2 linked regions of the Xanthobacter dioxanivorans genome follow. The protein of the gene in region 1 binds, or shares a complex with, the protein of each later gene. Links are inferred from orthologs where the notes say so. Each region holds a gene or a part of one and is shown in the gene's direction. Other genes may lie near its edges. The genes, in order: EZH22_RS13835 and accD.

What was found.
Region 2: the proteins of EZH22_RS13835 (region 1) and accD are in contact, whole or in part, in a solved structure (PDB 8UXZ), measured with the Escherichia coli proteins. The link is inferred for Xanthobacter dioxanivorans from one-to-one orthologs.

What each region holds. Positions count from the first base shown.
Region 1 is NZ_CP063362.1:2,946,617-2,955,740, forward strand. Bases 2,472-5,439 are described here. They hold EZH22_RS13835 (acetyl-CoA carboxylase carboxyltransferase subunit alpha), read left to right. Parts: upstream 2,472-3,462; coding sequence 3,463-4,416; downstream 4,417-5,439. Other genes in these bases: EZH22_RS13825 (DUF167 family protein), read right to left, coding at 2,472-2,501; EZH22_RS13830 (YggT family protein), read right to left, coding at 2,518-2,808; EZH22_RS13840 (L,D-transpeptidase family protein), read left to right, coding at 4,582-5,439. Also shown: EZH22_RS13805 (TRAP transporter large permease), read left to right, coding at 1-116; kduI (5-dehydro-4-deoxy-D-glucuronate isomerase), read left to right, coding at 188-1,027; 2-dehydro-3-deoxy-D-gluconate 5-dehydrogenase KduD, read left to right, coding at 1,072-1,791; EZH22_RS13820 (cupin domain-containing protein), read left to right, coding at 1,809-2,159; more of EZH22_RS13825, read right to left, coding at 2,178-2,471; more of EZH22_RS13840, read left to right, coding at 5,440-5,841; EZH22_RS13845 (Pr6Pr family membrane protein), read left to right, coding at 6,128-6,754; preprotein translocase subunit SecA, read right to left, coding at 6,811-9,124. UniProt on the Escherichia coli protein: Component of the acetyl coenzyme A carboxylase (ACC) complex. First, biotin carboxylase catalyzes the carboxylation of biotin on its carrier protein (BCCP) and then the CO(2) group is transferred by the carboxyltransferase to acetyl-CoA to form malonyl-CoA.
Region 2 is NZ_CP063362.1:1,755,061-1,763,986, forward strand. Bases 6,157-8,926 are described here. They hold accD (acetyl-CoA carboxylase, carboxyltransferase subunit beta), read left to right. Parts: upstream 6,157-6,979; coding sequence 6,980-7,873; downstream 7,874-8,926. Other genes in these bases: trpA (tryptophan synthase subunit alpha), read left to right, coding at 6,157-6,790; EZH22_RS08335 (bifunctional folylpolyglutamate synthase/dihydrofolate synthase), read left to right, coding at 7,918-8,926. Also shown: chromosomal replication initiator protein DnaA, read right to left, coding at 1-793; rpsT (30S ribosomal protein S20), read right to left, coding at 1,957-2,223; EZH22_RS08305 (complex I NDUFA9 subunit family protein), read left to right, coding at 2,539-3,525; EZH22_RS08310 (phosphoribosylanthranilate isomerase), read left to right, coding at 3,596-4,333; trpB (tryptophan synthase subunit beta), read left to right, coding at 4,330-5,583; EZH22_RS08320 (hypothetical protein), read left to right, coding at 5,580-5,924; more of trpA, read left to right, coding at 5,963-6,156.

The sequences.
Region 1 (9,124 bases):
CCATCGGCGAGGCGATGAAGACCATCTGGCCCTTCTTCGGTGCCTCCATCGCGGTGCTGATGATCGTCACCTACGTGCCGGCGGTGTCGCTCTGGCTGCCGTCCGTGTTCCGCTGACCGCCTGATCCGGCCCCGTCTTCGGAGCTTTTCCGGGCGTCCGCCCGCCATCCCCCTTGCGAGGTTGCCATATGATGATCGACGTGCGCCACGTGCACCACCAGGACGCGGCCAAGGGCTTCGACACCGCGGCGCTGCGGCGCAACTACCTGGTGGAGCGGCTGTTCGAGCCCGGCAAGGTGCTGCTCACCTACTCCCACGTGGAGCGCTTCGTCATCGGCGGCGCCACCCCCGCCTCGGTGCCGCTGAAGCTGGAGAGCGACAAGGCCACCATCGGCTCACCCAACTTTCTCGACCGGCGCGAGCTCGGTGTCTTCAACATCGGCGGTGCGGGAACAGTGAGCGTGGACGGCGTGGCCCATCCCCTCGGCCACCGCGATGCCCTCTACGTCCCCATGGGGACGCGGGAGGTGGTGTTCGCCTCCGACGATCCGGATGCGCCGGCCCGCTTCTATCTGCTCTCCACCCCCGCGCATGCGCGCTACGAGACGAAGGTGGTCCGCATCGCCGAGGCGAAGCGGATGCCGCTCGGCGACACCGCCACCGCCAACAAGCGCACCATCTACCAGATGATCCATCCGGACGTGGTCACCTCCTGCCAGCTGGTCATGGGGATGACCCAGCTCGACGAGGGCAATGTGTGGAACACCATGCCCTGTCATGTGCACGACCGCCGCTCGGAGGTGTACCTTTATTTCGACCTGCCGGCGGACGCCCGCGTCATTCATCTCATGGGCGAGCCGGACGAGACCCGCCACGTCGTGGTGGCGGACGGGCAGGCGGTGATCTCCCCGCCCTGGTCCATCCATTCCGGCTGCGGCACGCGGGCCTACACCTTCATCTGGGGCATGGGCGGCGACAATATCGACTATACGGACATGGACATGGTGCCCATGGGCGAGCTGAAGTGACCGCCGCCATTCCCTCTCCCTTCGACCTTGCCGGCCTCCGCGCGATGGTGACCGGCGCCAATACCGGCCTCGGCCAGGCCATCGCCGTGGCCCTGGGCGCGGCGGGGGCGCAGGTGGTGGGCGTCGGCCGCTCCGCCATGGACGAGACGGCGGACCTGGTGCGCGCCGCCGGGGCGTCGTTCACCGCCGTCGCCGCGGACCTCGCGACGCTGGAGCCGATCGAGCGCGTCGTCGCGGAGGCGCGGGCGGGGGGGCGTGTCGACATCCTGGTCAACAATGCCGGCATCATCCGCCGCGCCGACGCCATCGACTTCACCGAGCAGGACTGGGACGACGTGATGAACGTCAACCTCAAGTCCACCTTCTTCCTCACCCAGGCGGTGGCGCGCGGCATGCTTCAGGACGGGAAGGGCGGCAAGGTGATCAGCATCGCCTCGCTGCTCTCCTTCCAGGGCGGCATCCGCATTCCCTCCTACACGGCGAGCAAGAGCGGGCTGGCCGGCCTGACGCGGCTGCTGGCTTGCGAATGGGCGGGGCGGGGCATCAATGTGAACGCCATCGCGCCCGGCTATTTCGTCACCAACAACACCGAGGCGCTGCGCGCGGACCCGGACCGCAACGCCGCCATCCTCGCCCGCATCCCGGCGGGAAAATGGGGCGATCCGTCGGACATCGGCGGGGCGGCGGTGTTCCTGGCCTCCCGCGCGGCGGACTATGTGCACGGCGTCGTGCTGCCGGTGGACGGCGGCTGGCTCGCCCGCTGAGCCGACAGGAGAGATCCATGAGCGAAAAAGGGGACGTCTTCGCCTTCGCCGATGCAACGCCGGTGGAGGTGATCGACGAGGTGGTGAGCCGGCAGATCCTCACCTTCAACGACGAGATCATGATGGTGCGGGTCATCTTCAAGACGCCCGGACCCGGCGGCGCGCCGCACAGCCATCCTCACGTGCAGATCACCAGCGTGGAGAGCGGCGTGTTCGACCTGACCATCGACGGGCGGACGCAGCGGCTCAAGGCCGGCGACAGCTTCTACGTGCCCTCGGGCGTCCATCACGGGGCGATCTGCATCGAGCCCGGCGTGCTGGTGGACGTGTTCGCCCCCATGCGGGCGGATTTCCTGAAGGACGCCTGAGACCCGGATAGGGAGGGGTCAGCCCTTCGCCTTGCCCGCGGCTGCGGCGGTGAGCGCCGCCGCCAGCGCCGGGGCGTCGCCGGACATGCGGAAGACCTTCACCCGGGCGGTGGCGCCCGAGGCGAGCCTCACCTGCGAGGGTGCGACCCCCGCCGCCTGGGCCAGCACCTTGCACACCGCCGCCGTGGCGGCGCCATCCTCGGGGGCGGCGCGCACCCGCACCTTCAGCACTTCCCGCCCGTCCGACAGGCTGGCGAGCCCGTCGAGGCCGTCGCGCCCGCCGCGCGGGGTGGCACGGATGGTGACCTCCACGCCGTCGGCGAGCAGCTTCAGGAAGGACACGGGGTGTGCCGGCCTCTCAGAACACGTTGGGGTAGACGTAGTAGTGGATCACCTGCTGGAGGAAGAAGATCAGCAGGATCAGCACCATCGGCGACAGATCGATGCCGCCGAGATTGGGCAGCAGGTTGCGGATGGGCGCCAGGACCGGCTCGGTGACGCGGAAGAGGAACTCGCCCACGTTCCGCACGAACGAATTGTACGGGTTCACCACATTGAACGCGACGAGCCAGGACAGCACCGCCGCCGCGATCAGGATCCAGACGTAGAGTTGCAGTACGACAAGGATGACGTCGAGCAGTGCGCGCATCGCAGAAACGGTCCCCGGGGAGTTGCGCCACAGCAATAGCCCCCGAGGCTCCTCCGAACAAGGCGTAAGGCACCACGCCGAGGCGCCCGCCGCCTGCGTCAGCCGGTCGCGTCGCCATCGCGGGGCCGTCCGGGATCGGGCAGGGCGCCGGCGCCCGGCGTCTTCTCCGGATCGGTCAGGTGCGGCTTGGCATGCGGACCGGCCGCGGGAAAGTCGTTTCCGGCGCTGGGTTTTCCTGCCGCGACCGGAGCTTTTGTCGCGGGGGTTCCGGTGGGGCGGGCTTCCGTGGGGGGACGTGGCGTCCGGGGCGTGGGAACATGGGCGGGCATGGCAGCCTCCATCATCTGACCATCATTGGAAGACAACGCTGCAGCCGTGTTTGCGTTTCAAAGGGCGCATCCGCCGCGTGGGGGCCGCGGCAAAACCGCGAATGCGCACGATGCAGCCGTCGGCGGCTCGCGCTGTTTCCTGCGCCGGCCTCGTAAGCCGGCACGACGGTTACAATAACCGGGCGCATCGGGCTGCGCCTTGATTTGGCGGCCTTGACTCGGCGGCCTTTGACTTGGTGGCCTTGACTTGCCGTCGCGGCGAAGGCAGCTTCGCGCCGCGTCGGGGGGGCGCCGCGTTCGACCCCCTCCAACCCCACGGACACTCATGCGCAGCTATCTGGACTTCGAGAAGCCGGTCGCCGAACTCGAGGCCAAGGTGGAAGAGCTGCGGGCGCTGGCTTCCTCCGGCGAGGGGGTGGCCATCACCGACGAGGTACAGCGGCTGGAGGCCAAGGCGCGCGAGGCGCTGATCGCTCTCTACACCAACCTCACGCCCTGGCAGAAGACGTTGGTGGCGCGCCATCCGCAGCGCCCCCACTTCGCCGATTTCACCCGCGGCCTGTTCGAGGATTTCACTCCGCTGGCGGGCGACCGCAAATATGGCGAGGACGAAGCCATCCTCGGCGGCTTCGCCCGGTTCCGCGGCGAGGCCGTGTGCGTGCTCGGCCACGAGAAGGGCTCCTCCACCGAAATGCGCATCCGGCACAATTTCGGCATGGCGCGCCCGGAGGGCTACCGCAAGGCGGCCCGCATCATGGAGCTTGCCGACCGCTTCGGCCTGCCGGTCATATCGCTGGTGGATACCGCCGGCGCCTATCCCGGCATCGGCGCCGAGGAGCGCGGGCAGGCGGAGGCCATTGCCCGCTCCACCGACGCGTGCCTTTCCCTTTCGGTGCCCAACGTGGCGCTCGTCATCGGCGAGGGCGGCTCGGGCGGGGCCATCGCCATCGCCACCGCCAACAAGGTGCTGATGATGGAGCATGCCATCTACAGCGTGATCTCGCCGGAAGGCGCGGCCTCCATCCTGTGGCGCGATACCGCGAAGGCGCAGGACGCCGCCACCAACATGAAGATCACCGCCCAGGACCTGCTGCGCTTCGGCGTCATCGACGCCATCGTCAAGGAGCCGGCCGGCGGGGCCCACCGCGATCCCGACGCGGCCGTGGCGGCGGCGGGCGATGCCATCGCCGATGCCCTGTCCTCGCTCGCCGGCCTTGATGGGGCGCAGGTGCGCAAGGCGCGCCGCGACAAGTTCCTGGCCATCGGCAGATCGCTTTAACCATGTCCATGCGACAGGGGGCGGACGGGTGCGGCGCATCTCATCTTGGCCGCATTTGCCTTATTGTCTCCAAGGGAGCAGGGCGGCAACTCTTTACGTGCCGTCAAGGGTTGAGGGACTAACCATGTCGGTCACCGCGACCGGCAGGGACCCGGGAGTCAAGCGTTGAGCCGTCCGTTGACGAAAGCCTCGTCCCGCATCCGCATGGTGGCCCTGGCCGCCGTCGCGGCGCTCGCCCTCGCGGCGTGCAACGCGACCGATTCCGAGGTGGCGCGCAAGGCCAACAAGCCGCTGTCGCCGCAAATGGTGTCCCTGCTCGGGCAGAAGGACATGTCGCCGGCAAGCCCGATCCTGGTGCGCATCTTCAAGGAAGAGGCGGAGCTCGAGGTGTGGAAGGTCACCTCCGACGGCTCCTATGCCCTTTTGAAGACCTATCCCATCTGCCGCTGGTCGGGCGAGCTCGGTCCCAAGGTGCGGATGGGTGACCGGCAGGCGCCCGAGGGCTTCTATGCCATCACCCCCGGGCAGATGAACCCCAATTCCAACTACTACCTGTCCTTCAACCTCGGTTTCCCCAACGCCTTCGACCGCGCCTACGGGCGCACGGGCGAGTTCCTCATGGTGCATGGCGACTGCTCGTCCGCCGGCTGCTACGCCATGACCGACGAGCAGATTTCCGAGATCTTCTCGCTGGCGCGCGAGAGCTTCGGCGGCGGGCAGCGGGCGTTCCAGGTGCAGGCCTACCCCTTCCGCATGACGCCGAAGAACATCGCCAAGCACCGCAACAACCCGAACATGGCCTTCTGGCGCAACCTGAAGCAGGGCTACGACCATTTCGAGGTCACCCGGCAGGAGCCGAAGGTGAACGTGTGCGCCCGCTCCTATGTGTTCGACGCCGAGGCGGCGCCGGGCCGGGGCTTCGATGCCGCCGCCGCCTGCCCGCCCTATCAGGTGCCGCCGCAGATCGCCTCCGCCGTGGCCGAGAAGCAGAGGAAGGACGACGCCCAGGTGGCGGAGCTTTCCCCGTCCTCGCCGCTGGCGCCCGTGCGCACCGGCAGCGATGGCGGCATGCACCCGGTTTTCCTGGCCAAGCTCAAGGAGCGCGAGAGCGGACAGCTCTCCTTCACCGAGGCGCCGGGAACGCTGCCGGAATACGTGAACCCGCCGAAGGTGACCGGGGCCGCCGCTGCGCCGGCCGAAGTGGCGACCACCGCCTCCGTGGCCCGCGTTCCCACGCCCGCCGCCGCTCCTCAGCCCCCGGCCGCGAAGCCTGTGGTGGCGACCGCCGCGGCGCCCAAGCCCGCCGCAGGCGTTCCCAGGCCCGCCGCAGGCGTGCCCAACCCGGCGGCCGTCGCGAGCGTCGCGGCCGCCACCGTGCCGCAGCGGTCCGTCTCCTCCGAACCCTCGGCCACCCGCCCGCAGTGAGCGGGGCGGCTTCGGCCGGAGGCTCTCGCTCGGCGGCATGCGGAAAAGCGTGAACGCGCCGTGAGCTGCGGGCACCGCCGCGCCCCCTCCGGCGCCGTCTCCGCTTATGCTCCGCCCATGCGCCGGAGCTTCCGCCATCGTCCCCTCGAGCGGCTGGAGCCCGCGCCGATCGGCCCGCCGCAGCCTGATCGAAGCCGGCACCGGGCGCTCCCGCCGCTTGCTGAAGCCTTAAGGTGCCGCTTACGCTCACTGCTGCCGACGGATGCTTTCCGGAGGGGAGGGGCGCATGGAAGACTGGGCGAGGCGGGCCGCGGCCGTCACGGCGGGGGTTGCCTGGGTGGCGCTGGCGCTGCAACTGGGCATCGTGGTGGTCAGGATGGCCGCCATCGGCCAGGGCCTGGGCGCCGCCGCGTGGCGCTTCCTCGGCTTCTTCACCGTGCTCACCAACGGCCTCGTCGCGGTGGTGGCGACGGCGGTGGCTCTTTACCCGGCCGGGCGGATCGCGACGCCGCGCCTGCGGCTGATGGCGGTGGTGTCCATTGTGCTGGTGGGGATCATCTACGCGCTGCTGCTCCGGCACGTGTGGAACCCCACGGGCTGGCAGGCGGTGGCGGACCACCTGCTGCATGAGGCGACGCCGCTGCTGTTCCTTGCGACCTGGGGCCTGTCACGCCACGGCAGCCTCGCCGTCCGCGACGCCCTGTGGGCGATGGCGCCGCCGATCCTCTACCTCGCCTATGCCCTGGCGCGGGGCGAGGCGGACGGATGGTACGCCTACTGGTTCCTCGATCCGGCCAAGCTCGGGGACGGGCGCATGGCCCTCAACACGGTGCTGCTCGCCGCGGCGTTCCTCGCGACGGCCCTGCTTTTCCTCGGCATCGACAGGCTGCTCGCCCGCCGCATCGCCCGCTGAGCGGCGCGCCCGGGCGGGACGGCTCCCGCCCCCAAGACCCGAAAAGACCCGGCGCTTCAGGCGAAGCGGCCGTGGCAGTGCTTGTATTTCTTGCCCGAGCCGCAGGGGCAGGCCTCGTTGCGGCCCACCTTCCCCCAGCTGGAGGGATCGTTCGGATCACGCTCCACCACCGCCACGTCGCCCGAGAGCAGGGGCTGGGGCCGGCTGCCGATGGACGCACCAGCGAACGCGATCTCGTCCTCGCCGGTGAAGGGGTCGGCGTGGTGGGCTTCCATGGGCGGAAGCTCCTCCGTCGCCGGCGGCTGGGTGACGATCTCCACCCGCATGAGCTGGGCGGTGACGATCTCGCGCAGCCGGTTGAGCAAGGCGGAGAAGAGGTTGAAGGCCTCGGACTTGTATTCGTTGAGCGGGTCGCGCTGGGCGTAGCCGCGCAGCCCCACCACCTGCCGCAGGTGGTCGAGCATGGCGATATGCTCGCGCCAGAGGTGATCGAGGGTCTGCAGCAGGATGGACTTTTCCACATAGCGCATGATGTCCGGCCCGTACTGGGCGGCCTTGGCCGCCATCAGCTCGTCGGCCAGGCGAATGACGCGCTCGGTGACCTCGGGGCCGGCGATGCCCTCCTCTTTCGCCCATTCCTTCACGGGCAGTTCGAGGGCGAGCACCTCCTTCAGCGCCGCGTCGAGGCCGTCCACGTCCCACTGCTCGGGATAGGCGTTCTCGGGGATGTGCTTGGCCACCATCTCGGTGATGAGGGCGTGGCGCATGTCCTCGACGGTCTCGGCGACGTCGCCGTCATTCATCAGTTCGAGGCGCTGCTCGAACACCACCTTGCGCTGGTCGTTCAGCACGTCGTCGTACTTGAGCAGGTTCTTGCGCATGTCGTAGTTGCGCGCTTCCACCTTCTGCTGCGCCTTCTCCAGCGCCTTGTTGATCCAGGGGTGGATGATGGCCTCGCCTTCCTTCAGGCCGAGGCGCTGCAGCATGCCATCGAGCCTGTCCGACCCGAAGATGCGCATCAGGTCGTCTTCCAGGGAGAGGAAGAACTTGGAATGGCCGGGGTCGCCCTGGCGGCCGGAGCGGCCGCGCAGCTGGTTGTCGATGCGCCGGCTCTCGTGCCGCTCGGTGCCGAGCACGTAGAGGCCGCCGGCGGCCAGCGCCTTCTGCTTCAGCGCTTCCACCTCGGCGCGGATCTTCGCTTCGGCGGCGGCGCGCTCCTCGCCTTCCGGCAGGTCCTTCAGCTCGATGTCGATGCGCATGTCGGCGGAGCCGCCGAGCTTGATGTCGGTGCCGCGGCCGGCCATGTTGGTGGCGATGGTGATCGCCCCCGGCACGCCGGCCTGGGAGACGATGTAGGCCTCCTGCTCGTGATAGCGCGCGTTCAGCACCGCGAAGGCCTTCACAGCGCTGTCATTGCTGAGGAGCTCGCGGCCGGAGAAGGCCTCCGGGTCGGAGAAGTCCTTCTGCTTGAAGTCGGCCTGCTTGAGCAGTTCCGCCAGCAGCTCCGATTTCTCGATGGAGGTGGTGCCCACCAGCACCGGCTGGTCGCGCGCGGCGCATTCCTTGATCAGCTCGATGATGGCGGCGTACTTCTCGCCCGCGGTGCGGTAGACCTCGTCGTCGTCGTCGGTACGGGAGATCGCCACGTTGGTGGGGATCTCCACCACCTCGAGCTTGTAGATGTCGGAGAACTCCGCCGCCTCGGTGTTGGCGGTTCCGGTCATGCCCGACAGCTTGTCGTAGAGGCGGAAATAGTTCTGGAAGGTGATGGAGGCCAGCGTCTGGTTCTCGGGCTGGACCTGCACCCGCTCCTTGGCTTCCAGGGCCTGGTGCAGGCCTTCCGAATAGCGCCGGCCGGGCATCATGCGGCCGGTGAACTCGTCGATGATCACCACTTCGCCGTTGCGGACGATATAGTCCTTGTCGCGCTGGAAGAGGGTGTGGGCGCGCAGGGCCTGGTTCACATGGTGGACCACCGAGACATTCTCGATGTCGTAGAGGCTCTCGGACTTGAGCAGCCCCGCCTCGGTCAGCATCTGCTCCATCTTCTCCATGCCCGCTTCCGTCATGGTGACGGTGCGCTGCTTCTCGTCGACCTCGTAGTCTTCTTTGGCGAGGCGCGGGATGTAGGCGTCGATGGTGTTGTAGAAGTCGGAGCGGTCGTCGAGCGGGCCGGAGATGATGAGGGGCGTGCGCGCCTCGTCGATGAGGATGGAGTCCACCTCGTCGACGATGGCGTAGAAGTGCGGGCGCTGCACCATGTGGGCGCGCTCGTACTTCATGTTGTCGCGCAGATAGTCGAAGCCGAGCTCGTTGTTGGTGGCGTAGGTCACGTCGCTGGCGTAGGCGACGCGGCGCTCGTCGTCGTCG
Region 2 (8,926 bases), 1.2 Mb from region 1 along the record:
GCAGCGTGTCCTTGAAGGCGATGGACGAATGGGTCTTCAGGGCGGCCACGAAGCCGTACATGAAGCGCTCGGCGGTGAGGTAGGTGGTGCGCCGGCCATGCGCCGCGCCGGCCCGGGCCACCGCCTGCAGGAGATGGGTCTTGCCGAGGCCGACCGCCGCATGGAGATAGAGCGGATTGAAGACGGGGGCGGCGCCGGGCGCCGTCTCGGCCACCTGCCGCGCGGCGGCGAAGGCGAGCGAGTTGGACTTGCCCACCACGAAGCTCTCGAAGGTCAGGCGCGGATCCAGCGGCGAGCCGGAGGAGACGTCGCCGGCCGCCGGCAGCGCCGCGGCGTCACGGCTCTCCGCCGCGCTGCGCGCGTCCTGGTTCCGCTGCTCCTGGGTCCGGGGCGGCTGCGCCCGCTGATCCTGGCGCGATGTCTCCTGCCCGCGGGCATCCTGGGAGCGGTTCTCCGGCGCACGGGCCTGGGGGGCTCGCGCGTCGGGACGCTCGCTCACCACCTCGCGGCCGCCGTTGGTCTTCAGCGCCACCGGGCGGGCAAAGGCATTGCGCACGGACAGGTCGATGCGGCGGCGCGCGCCGCTCTCCTCGGCCCAGATCTCGGTGATGCGGGGCAGGTAGTTGTCCTGAATCCAGGACTTGAGGAATCGGGTGGGCACCGACAGGCGCACCGCCTCGCCGGTGAGGGCGTCGAGGTCCATGCGGGCGAACCAGCTCGAGAACTTCTCCTCGCCGATCTCTTCGCGCAGGCGTTGGCGCACGCGCTCCCAGGGTGATGAAGCGCAATCCATGCCGGCGGTCTCCGCAAGGGCGGGCTGAAAGGCAGCGGTTCCGGCACGTGTGGCGGCCGACGAATGTGGCTTGAGCATAGAAGCTCCGACCGCCCGCAAGGCGGTTCCCTGGTTGTGGCGCAAAAGCCTCCCGCGCCCTCGCGGGCTGCGCGGCTTCATGCGGATCTGGTTGAAACGAAACGGGGCGCCTGTCTCGACGCGGGCAGCGTCAGCGCAGCTTCATGCGCGGTCCCTGCTGCCGAGGGGGCGACCCGCCTGGGCCGCCGGCGGGGTCGCCACCGTGGGACACGCGAGCGGCGGGCTTCCCGTCCCGGCCGCCCGGACAGGACGCGGGCGGGCCGAAATGAAGGTGAAGTGCGCCATGTCCGCTGCCGCTTGTATCCCAGAAGTCATAGCCGCCCCATTTCCGCCGATGGAAAACACCGGCAGCCTTTGGATTGAAGCAGATTTTTGCTTGTTCTCACACGCGCCGAGAGTCGGACCTGATGTCCACTCTCAGCATAGCTCCGACGGAAGAGGGTTCCAGGTACGCCAAATACTGCTGGTCAACGGGGGCTCGTGAACGAATACAGACACGTTGCGCCCCCTCCTCATCCACGAAGGCCGTGAAATCTTCAATCTGTCGGTAAACCCGGTGTCGCTCCCGGAGTGAGATTGAACATACACAGGGCCCCTTGGGGGTGCAACGCCTTTCCCCCGCGCCATGGGATAACGGGGGCAAGACAGGTTTTCGGGGGCGACCCCGGGAGCTTTCCATCAGCCGGCAAACCTCTGTCGCTGCAACGAGAATCCGCCGTGCGCCGCGGCCCGGACGGGCGGAGCCGCCGCTTTGGGGAGGGGTCTTCTGGTACCGTGGAAAAGGGGCCGCCTTGGGGCCTAACTGAGCCTTTGCTCCTAACCTCTTCACCGGGATGTTGTTTTTCTGAGCGGTTTGCGACAGGCGAAAATTGTCGGCTAACGACCCTCGGAATCCGCCTCTTGACGGCGTGCGAGAATCGGCTTTGCGACGTTCTGCCGCCGCGCGCGGCGCCGGCGACCCACGGCGTGCCGCGACCACGGACCGGCCGGATGCGGCGGGCGGCGTGCGCCGGGAGCGCGCGCAAACAAAAAGGCCCGGTAATACCGGGCCTTTACATTCGGTCAGCAAGATTGATTGATCTAAATCAAGCGCTGAGCTTCTTCACGCGCGCAGCAAGGCGGGAAACCTTGCGCGAAGCGGTATTCTTGTGGATCACGCCCTTGGTCACCGCGCGCATGATCTCCGGCTCGGCGGCCTGGAAGGCGGTTGCGGCGGCGGTGGCGTCACCGGCGGCGAGCGCATCCTCCAGCTTGCGCAGGTAGGTGCGCACGCGGGACCGGCGCGACCGGTTCACTTCAGTGCGGCGCTCGATCTTGCGCACCGCTTTCTTGGCGGAAGGCGTATTGGCCATCGGCCGTCCTTGCTGGTTCGCGCCGTGCAGATCGGCCCTTTGGCCAGCCCGCGTCGCGCATGAATGGGTGAACAAGCCGGCAGCTATCGCCGCCAGCGAAGTGCCGGGCTTATAGGGGTGGCGCGCGTCCGCGTCAATACATGTGTGCGGGACCCCGTGTTCCGGCCCGGTGTCCGCCGGGCGGGGCGGGCCGCCGGCAACAGCCGGCTTTACGGAGCGGGGCGGCATCGCGTATGTGCTGCGCGCACTCTATATATGAGCGGGCCGGCGCCACCGATGCGTGCCGGCGCGGAGCCGGCAAGGCGGGGGTTCGGCATGAGCGATGTGACGGTGACCGATCGTCCGGTGAGCGACAGCCTGGTGACGGTGTTCGGCGGCTCGGGCTTTCTCGGGCGCCATGTGGTGCGGGCGCTGGCCATGCGCGGCTACCGCGTGCGTGTCGCGGTGCGGCGCCCCGAGCTCGCCGGCTTCCTCCAGCCCATCGGCTTCGTCGGCCAGATCCAGGTCAGCCAGGCCAATGTGCGCTATCCCGACAGCGTCGCCCGCGCGGTGGACGGCGCCGAGGCGGTGGTGAACCTCGTCGGCGTGCTCGCGCAGGGCGGCCGCCAGACGTTCGATGCGGTCCATGTGTTCGGCGCCCGCGCCGTGGCGGCGGCCGCCGCGGCGCAGGGCGCGCCGCTGGTGCACGTCTCCGCCATCGGCGCCGACGCCGCCTCCCCCTCCGGCTACGGCCGCAGCAAGGCCGAGGCCGAGGCCGCCGTGCGCGCCGCCGTACCCGAGGCCGTCATCCTGCGCCCCTCGCTGGTGTTCGGGCCCGAGGACGACTTCTTCAACCGCTTCGCCGCCATGGCGCGCCTGTCCCCGGTGCTGCCGCTGATCGGCGGTGGCGCGACCCGCTTCCAGCCGGTCTTCGTGGGCGATGTCGCCGCCGCCGTCCTGCGGGCGGTGGACGGCAAGGCCAGGGCGGCGACCACCTACGAGCTGGGCGGTCCCGAGGTGCGCACCTTCCGCGAGCTGATGGAGCTGATGCTGCGCGAGATCGGCCACAGCCGCCTGCTCGTGGACCTGCCGTTCGGCCTCGCCAACCTCATGGCCCGGCTCACCCAGTGGGCGCCGGGCGCGCCGCTCACCACCGACCAGGTGGCCATGCTGCGCGCGGACAACGTGGTCTCGGACGCCGCCCAGGCGGAAGGCCGTACCTTCGGCGGCCTCGACATCACGCCCACGGCGCTCGCGGTGGTCCTGCCCACCTATCTCTGGCGCTTCCGCAAGGCGGGGCAGTTCACCCGCGTGGAGACGTGACCGGGACGCCTTGCGTCCCGCCGACGCCGCGCCGCCCGCCGGGCGGGCGGCAGCCGCAAGGGGCAAAGTGATGGGAAGCGACGACCGGCGTCTCGAGGTGAAGATCTGCGGCCTGAAGACCGCCGAGGCCCTGGATGCGGCCCTCGATGCGGGCGCCGATCTCGTCGGCTTCGTCCATTTCCCCAAGAGCCCGCGCCATCTCGCCCTGGCCGAGGCGCCGGCCCTGGTGGCGCGCGTCGGCGGCCGGGCGCGGACGGTGGCGCTCCTCGTCGATCCGGACGAGGCCCTCCTCGCCGAGGTGGTGGCGGCGTTCTCCCCCGACCTGCTCCAGCTCCACGGCAAGGAGACGCCCGCGCGCGTCGCCGCCATCCGCGCCCGCTTCGGCCGGGAGGTGATGAAGGCGCTGCCGGTGGCGAGCCGGGCGGACCTCGACAATCTGCCGGCTTACGCCGAGGTGGCCGACCGCATCCTGTTCGATGCCAAGCCCGATCCCGGGGCCCTGCTGCCCGGCGGCAACGGCCGCCCCTTCGACTGGCATCTGGTGGCCGGTCTTGACGTCGGCCGGCCTCTCATGCTTTCCGGAGGCCTCACGGCCGACAATGTGTCGCAGGCCCTGTCCGAGGTCCGGATGGACGGGGTCGACGTATCGTCCGGCGTGGAAGACGCGCCGGGCGTGAAATCCCCGGCGAAGATCCGGGCTTTCGTCGCGGCGGCCCGCCGCGCCGCGGCCGGCTTCCCCGACCCGTCGGCCCGCGCCTTCAAGGCGGATGGGCCAGAGGATCTCTCACCGAAAGTCCGCGCGTCGTGACCGCTCTCAATTCCTATCGCACCGGCCCCGATCACCGCGGCCATTTCGGCATCCATGGCGGGCGGTTCGTCGCCGAGACGCTGATGCCGCTGATCCTGGAGCTGGAGCAGGCCTACGAGGCGGCGAAGGCCGATCCCGCCTTTTATGCGGAGATGTCGGGCTACCTCACCCATTATGTGGGCCGGCCCTCGCCGCTCTATTACGCCGAGCGCCTGACCGAGCATCTGCGCGGCGTGGCCGCGGCCTCCGGCCGCGAGGGGGGCGCCAGGGTCTACCTGAAGCGCGAGGAGCTGAACCACACCGGCTCCCACAAGGTGAACAACGTGCTCGGCCAGATCATGCTCGCCCGCCGCATGGGCAAGCAGCGGATCATCGCCGAGACCGGCGCCGGCCAGCACGGGGTGGCCACCGCCACCCTGTGCGCGCGCTTCGGCCTGAAGTGCGTGGTCTACATGGGCGCGGTGGACGTGGAGCGGCAGGCGCCGAACGTGTTCCGCATGAAGCTTTTGGGCGCCGAGGTGGTGCCGGTGCAGTCCGGCTCGCGCACCCTGAAGGACGCCATGAACGAGGCGCTGCGCGACTGGGTGACCAACGTGCACGACACCTTCTACTGCATCGGCACGGTGGCGGGCCCGCACCCCTATCCGGCCATGGTGCGCGACTTCCAGTCCATCATCGGCCGCGAGACGCGCGAGCAGATGCAGGAGATGGAGGGCCGCCTGCCGGACAGCCTCGTGGCCTGCGTCGGCGGCGGCTCCAACGCCATGGGCCTGTTCCATCCGTTCCTCGACGATCCCTCGGTGGAGATCTTCGGGGTGGAGGCGGCCGGCCACGGCCTCGACACGCACGAGCATGCCGCCTCCATCGCCGGTGGCCGGCCGGGGGTGCTGCACGGCAACCGCACCTATCTGCTGATGGACGGCGACGGGCAGATCACCGAAGCCCATTCCATCTCCGCCGGCCTCGATTATCCCGGCATCGGGCCGGAGCATTCCTGGCTGCACGACGTGGGCCGCGTGACCTACCTGTCCTGCACCGACCAGGAGGCGCTGGACGCCTTCCAGCTGCTGACCAAGCTCGAGGGCATCATTCCGGCGCTCGAATCCGCCCATGCCGTGGCCAAGGTGATCGAGCTCGCGCCGCAGCGGCCGAGGGATCACCTGATGGTGGTGAACCTCTCCGGCCGGGGGGACAAGGACGTGCCCCAGGTGGCCGAAATTCTCGGGACAAGCTTGGGGGCGCGCCTATGAAGCCTTTTTCCGTCGCACTGTTCGCCGTCCTTCTCGCCGGCGCCGCGCTGCCCGCGTCCGCCCAGACCCAGACCCAGGCTCCCGGCCTGGTGCTCTCCACGGGCAAGGTCTTCACCGACGCCGCCGGGGCCTACATCTCCGTGTCGGTGAAGAATGCCGGCACGGCCACGGTGGCGGAGGCCTACGTCGCCTGCGAGTTCTTCGCCGGCAACCGCACCCTCGGCAAGGCGGCCACCACGGTCTTCTCCATCGTCGGCGGGATGACCGGATCGGATCAGGTGCGCATGCTCGGCGCCTCCCGCGCCACCCGCGCCGCGTGCGCGATCACCGGCCAGAAATAGGGCGCTTCGCCCTCCCGCTCCCCCATCCAGGCAGGCCCATGACCACCCGCATCTCCGACCGTTTCGCCGCGCTGAAAGAGGAAGGCCGGCCCGGCCTCGTCACCTTCGTCACCGCGGGCGATCCGGACGGCGAGACCTCCCTCGCCATCCTCAAGGCGCTGCCGGGCGCGGGCGCGGACGTGATCGAGCTCGGCGTTCCCTTCACCGATCCCATGGCCGACGGCCCGGCGATCCAGGCCGCCGGCCTCCGGGCGCTGAAGGCCGGGCAGACCCTGGCCAAGACCATCGACATGGTCCGCGCCTTCCGCGCCGAGGATCACACCACGCCGGTGGTCCTGATGGGCTATTTCAATCCCATCTACGTCTATGGCGTGGAGCGCTTCCTCACCGACGCCAAGGTGGCGGGGGTGGACGGCCTCATCGTCGTCGACCTGCCGCCGGAAGAGGACGAGGAGCTGTGCCTGCCGGCGCTGTCGGCCGGCCTCGACTTCATCCGCCTCGCCACTCCGACCACCGACGACAAGCGCCTGCCGGCGGTGCTGAAGCACACGGCGGGCTTCGTCTATTACGTGTCCATCACCGGCATCACCGGCTCCGCCACCCCGGATGCGGGCCTGGTCTCGGCGGCGGTGGCGCGCATCAAGACCCACACCGAGCTGCCGGTGGCGGTGGGCTTCGGCGTGCGGACGCCGGAGCAGGCCAAGGCCATCGCCGCCGGCGCCGACGCCGTGGTGGTGGGCTCGGCTTTGGTGGAGGTGGTGCGGCGGACGCTGGACCAGGATGGCAATGCCACCGCCAACACCCTGGCGGGCGTGGAGGCGCTGGTGAACGAGCTGGCCGAGGCGGTGCGCGGCGTGCGCGCCTGACCGGGGCATCCGGCGCCCGCCCGTGCCGGTGCGCCGGCGCGCGGCAGGACCGATGAGGCATCCGGTGAGGCAAATGGTCGGTCGCGGCCGCTTCGCCGCACTTTTGCCGCGACGGACTTGCCATTAGAGCAGGTCGGGGCATATGTGCGCTGCAGCGCGATGCCGCCCGCGCGTCCCGGAGATGGTCCCGTGAACTGGATTTCCAACGTCGTCCGTCCGAAGATCCGCGACTTCCTGGCCCGCCGCGAAGTTCCGGAGAACCTCTGGGTGAAGTGCCCCGAGACCGGGCAGATGGTGTTCCACAAGGACCTGGAGGCGAACCTCTACGTCATCCCGGCCTCCGGCTATCACATGCGCATGGACGCGGTGATGCGGCTCAAGGCCACCTTCGACGATGGCGCCTACGAGGAAGTGGCGCTGCCGGACGTGGCCACCGACCCGCTCAAGTTCCGCGACGAGCGCCGCTATATCGATCGCCTGAAGGACGCCCGCACCAAGACCGGCTACCAGGATGCGGTGAAGGTGGCCACCGGCCTCCTCACCGAGCTGCCGGTGACCATCGCCGTCCAGGATTTCGGCTTCATGGGCGGCTCGCTCGGCATGGCCGCCGGCGAGGCGGTGGTAAAGGGTCTGCAGACGGCGGCGCAGAAGGGCACGCCCTTCATCATGTTCGCCGCCTCCGGCGGCGCGCGCATGCAGGAAGGCATCCTCTCCCTGATGCAGATGCCCCGCACCACGGCGGCCATCCAGGAGCTGCGCGAGGCGAAAAAGCCCTACATCGTGGTGCTCACCAACCCCACCACCGGCGGGGTGACCGCCTCCTACGCCATGCTGGGCGACGTGCAGATCGCCGAGCCCGGCGCCCTCATCGGCTTCGCCGGCCCGCGGGTGATCGAGCAGACCATCCGCGAGAAGCTGCCGGACGGATTCCAGCGCGCCGAATATCTGCGCGACCACGGCATGCTCGACATGGTGGTGCACCGCCACCAGATGCGTGACACGCTGGGCCGCCTGTGCCGGATGCTGGTGAAGGCCCCCGCATTGCCGCCCAAGGGCCGCCTGCCGCGCCCGCAGGCCGCCTGAAGAGGCGGCTCCACGGGGCCTCGGCCCCGAGCCGAAGATCGACCATGGCCCTGCCCCAGCCCGCCCGCGCCACCGACGAGATCCTGTCCCGCCTCGCCGCGCTCCACCCGAAGAAGATCGACCTCTCCCTCGCCCGGATGGAGCGGCTGCTTGCGGCCCTGGCCCATCCCGAGCGGCGCCTGCCGGCGGTGATCCACGTGGCGGGCACCAACGGCAAGGGCTCCACCATCGCCTTCATGCGCGCCATGCTGGAGGCGGCGGGCAAGCGGGTGCATGTCTATACCTCGCCGCATCTGGTGCGCTTCAACGAACGCATCCGCCTCGGCGCGCCGGGCGGCGGCGTGCTGGTGTCCGACGCGGCTCTCGCCGATGCCCTCGACCGGGTGGAGGCGGCCAATGCGGGCGCGCCGATCACCCTGTTCGAGATCACCACGGCGGCGGCGTTCCTGCTGTTCTGCGAGCACCCGGCGGACGTGCTGCTGCTGGAGGTGGGCCTCGGCGGGCGGCTCGACGCCACCAACGTGGTCGACCAGCCCCTCGCCAGCGTCATCACCCCCGTTTCCATCGACCATGTGGATTATCTCGGTACCACCATAGAGGCCATCGCCGGGGAGAAGGCCGGCATCATCAAGCCGCGCCGTCCGGTGGTGGTGGGCACGCAGCCGGCGGACGCCCTCGCCGTCATCGAGCGCGCGGCGGCGCGGAAGCTCGCTCCGCTGTTCGTCCGCGGCGAGCACTGGCACGTGCAGGAAGAAGGCGGCCGCCTCGTCTATGCCGACGAGGACGGCCTGCTCGACCTGCCGCGGCCGCGCCTCGTGGGGCCGCACCAGATCGACAATGCGGGGCTCGCCGTCGCCGCCCTTCGGGCCGTGCGCCTGCCGGCGGCCCACGAGGCCGGCATCCTGCGCGCCGACTGGCCGGCCCGGCTGCAGCGGCTGCCCGCCGGGCCCTTGCTGTCGCGCGCCCCGGCCGGGGTCGAGGTGTGGCTGGACGGCGGCCACAACGCCGCCGGCGGCGCCGCCCTCGCCCACGCTTTGTGCGAGCTGGAAGAAC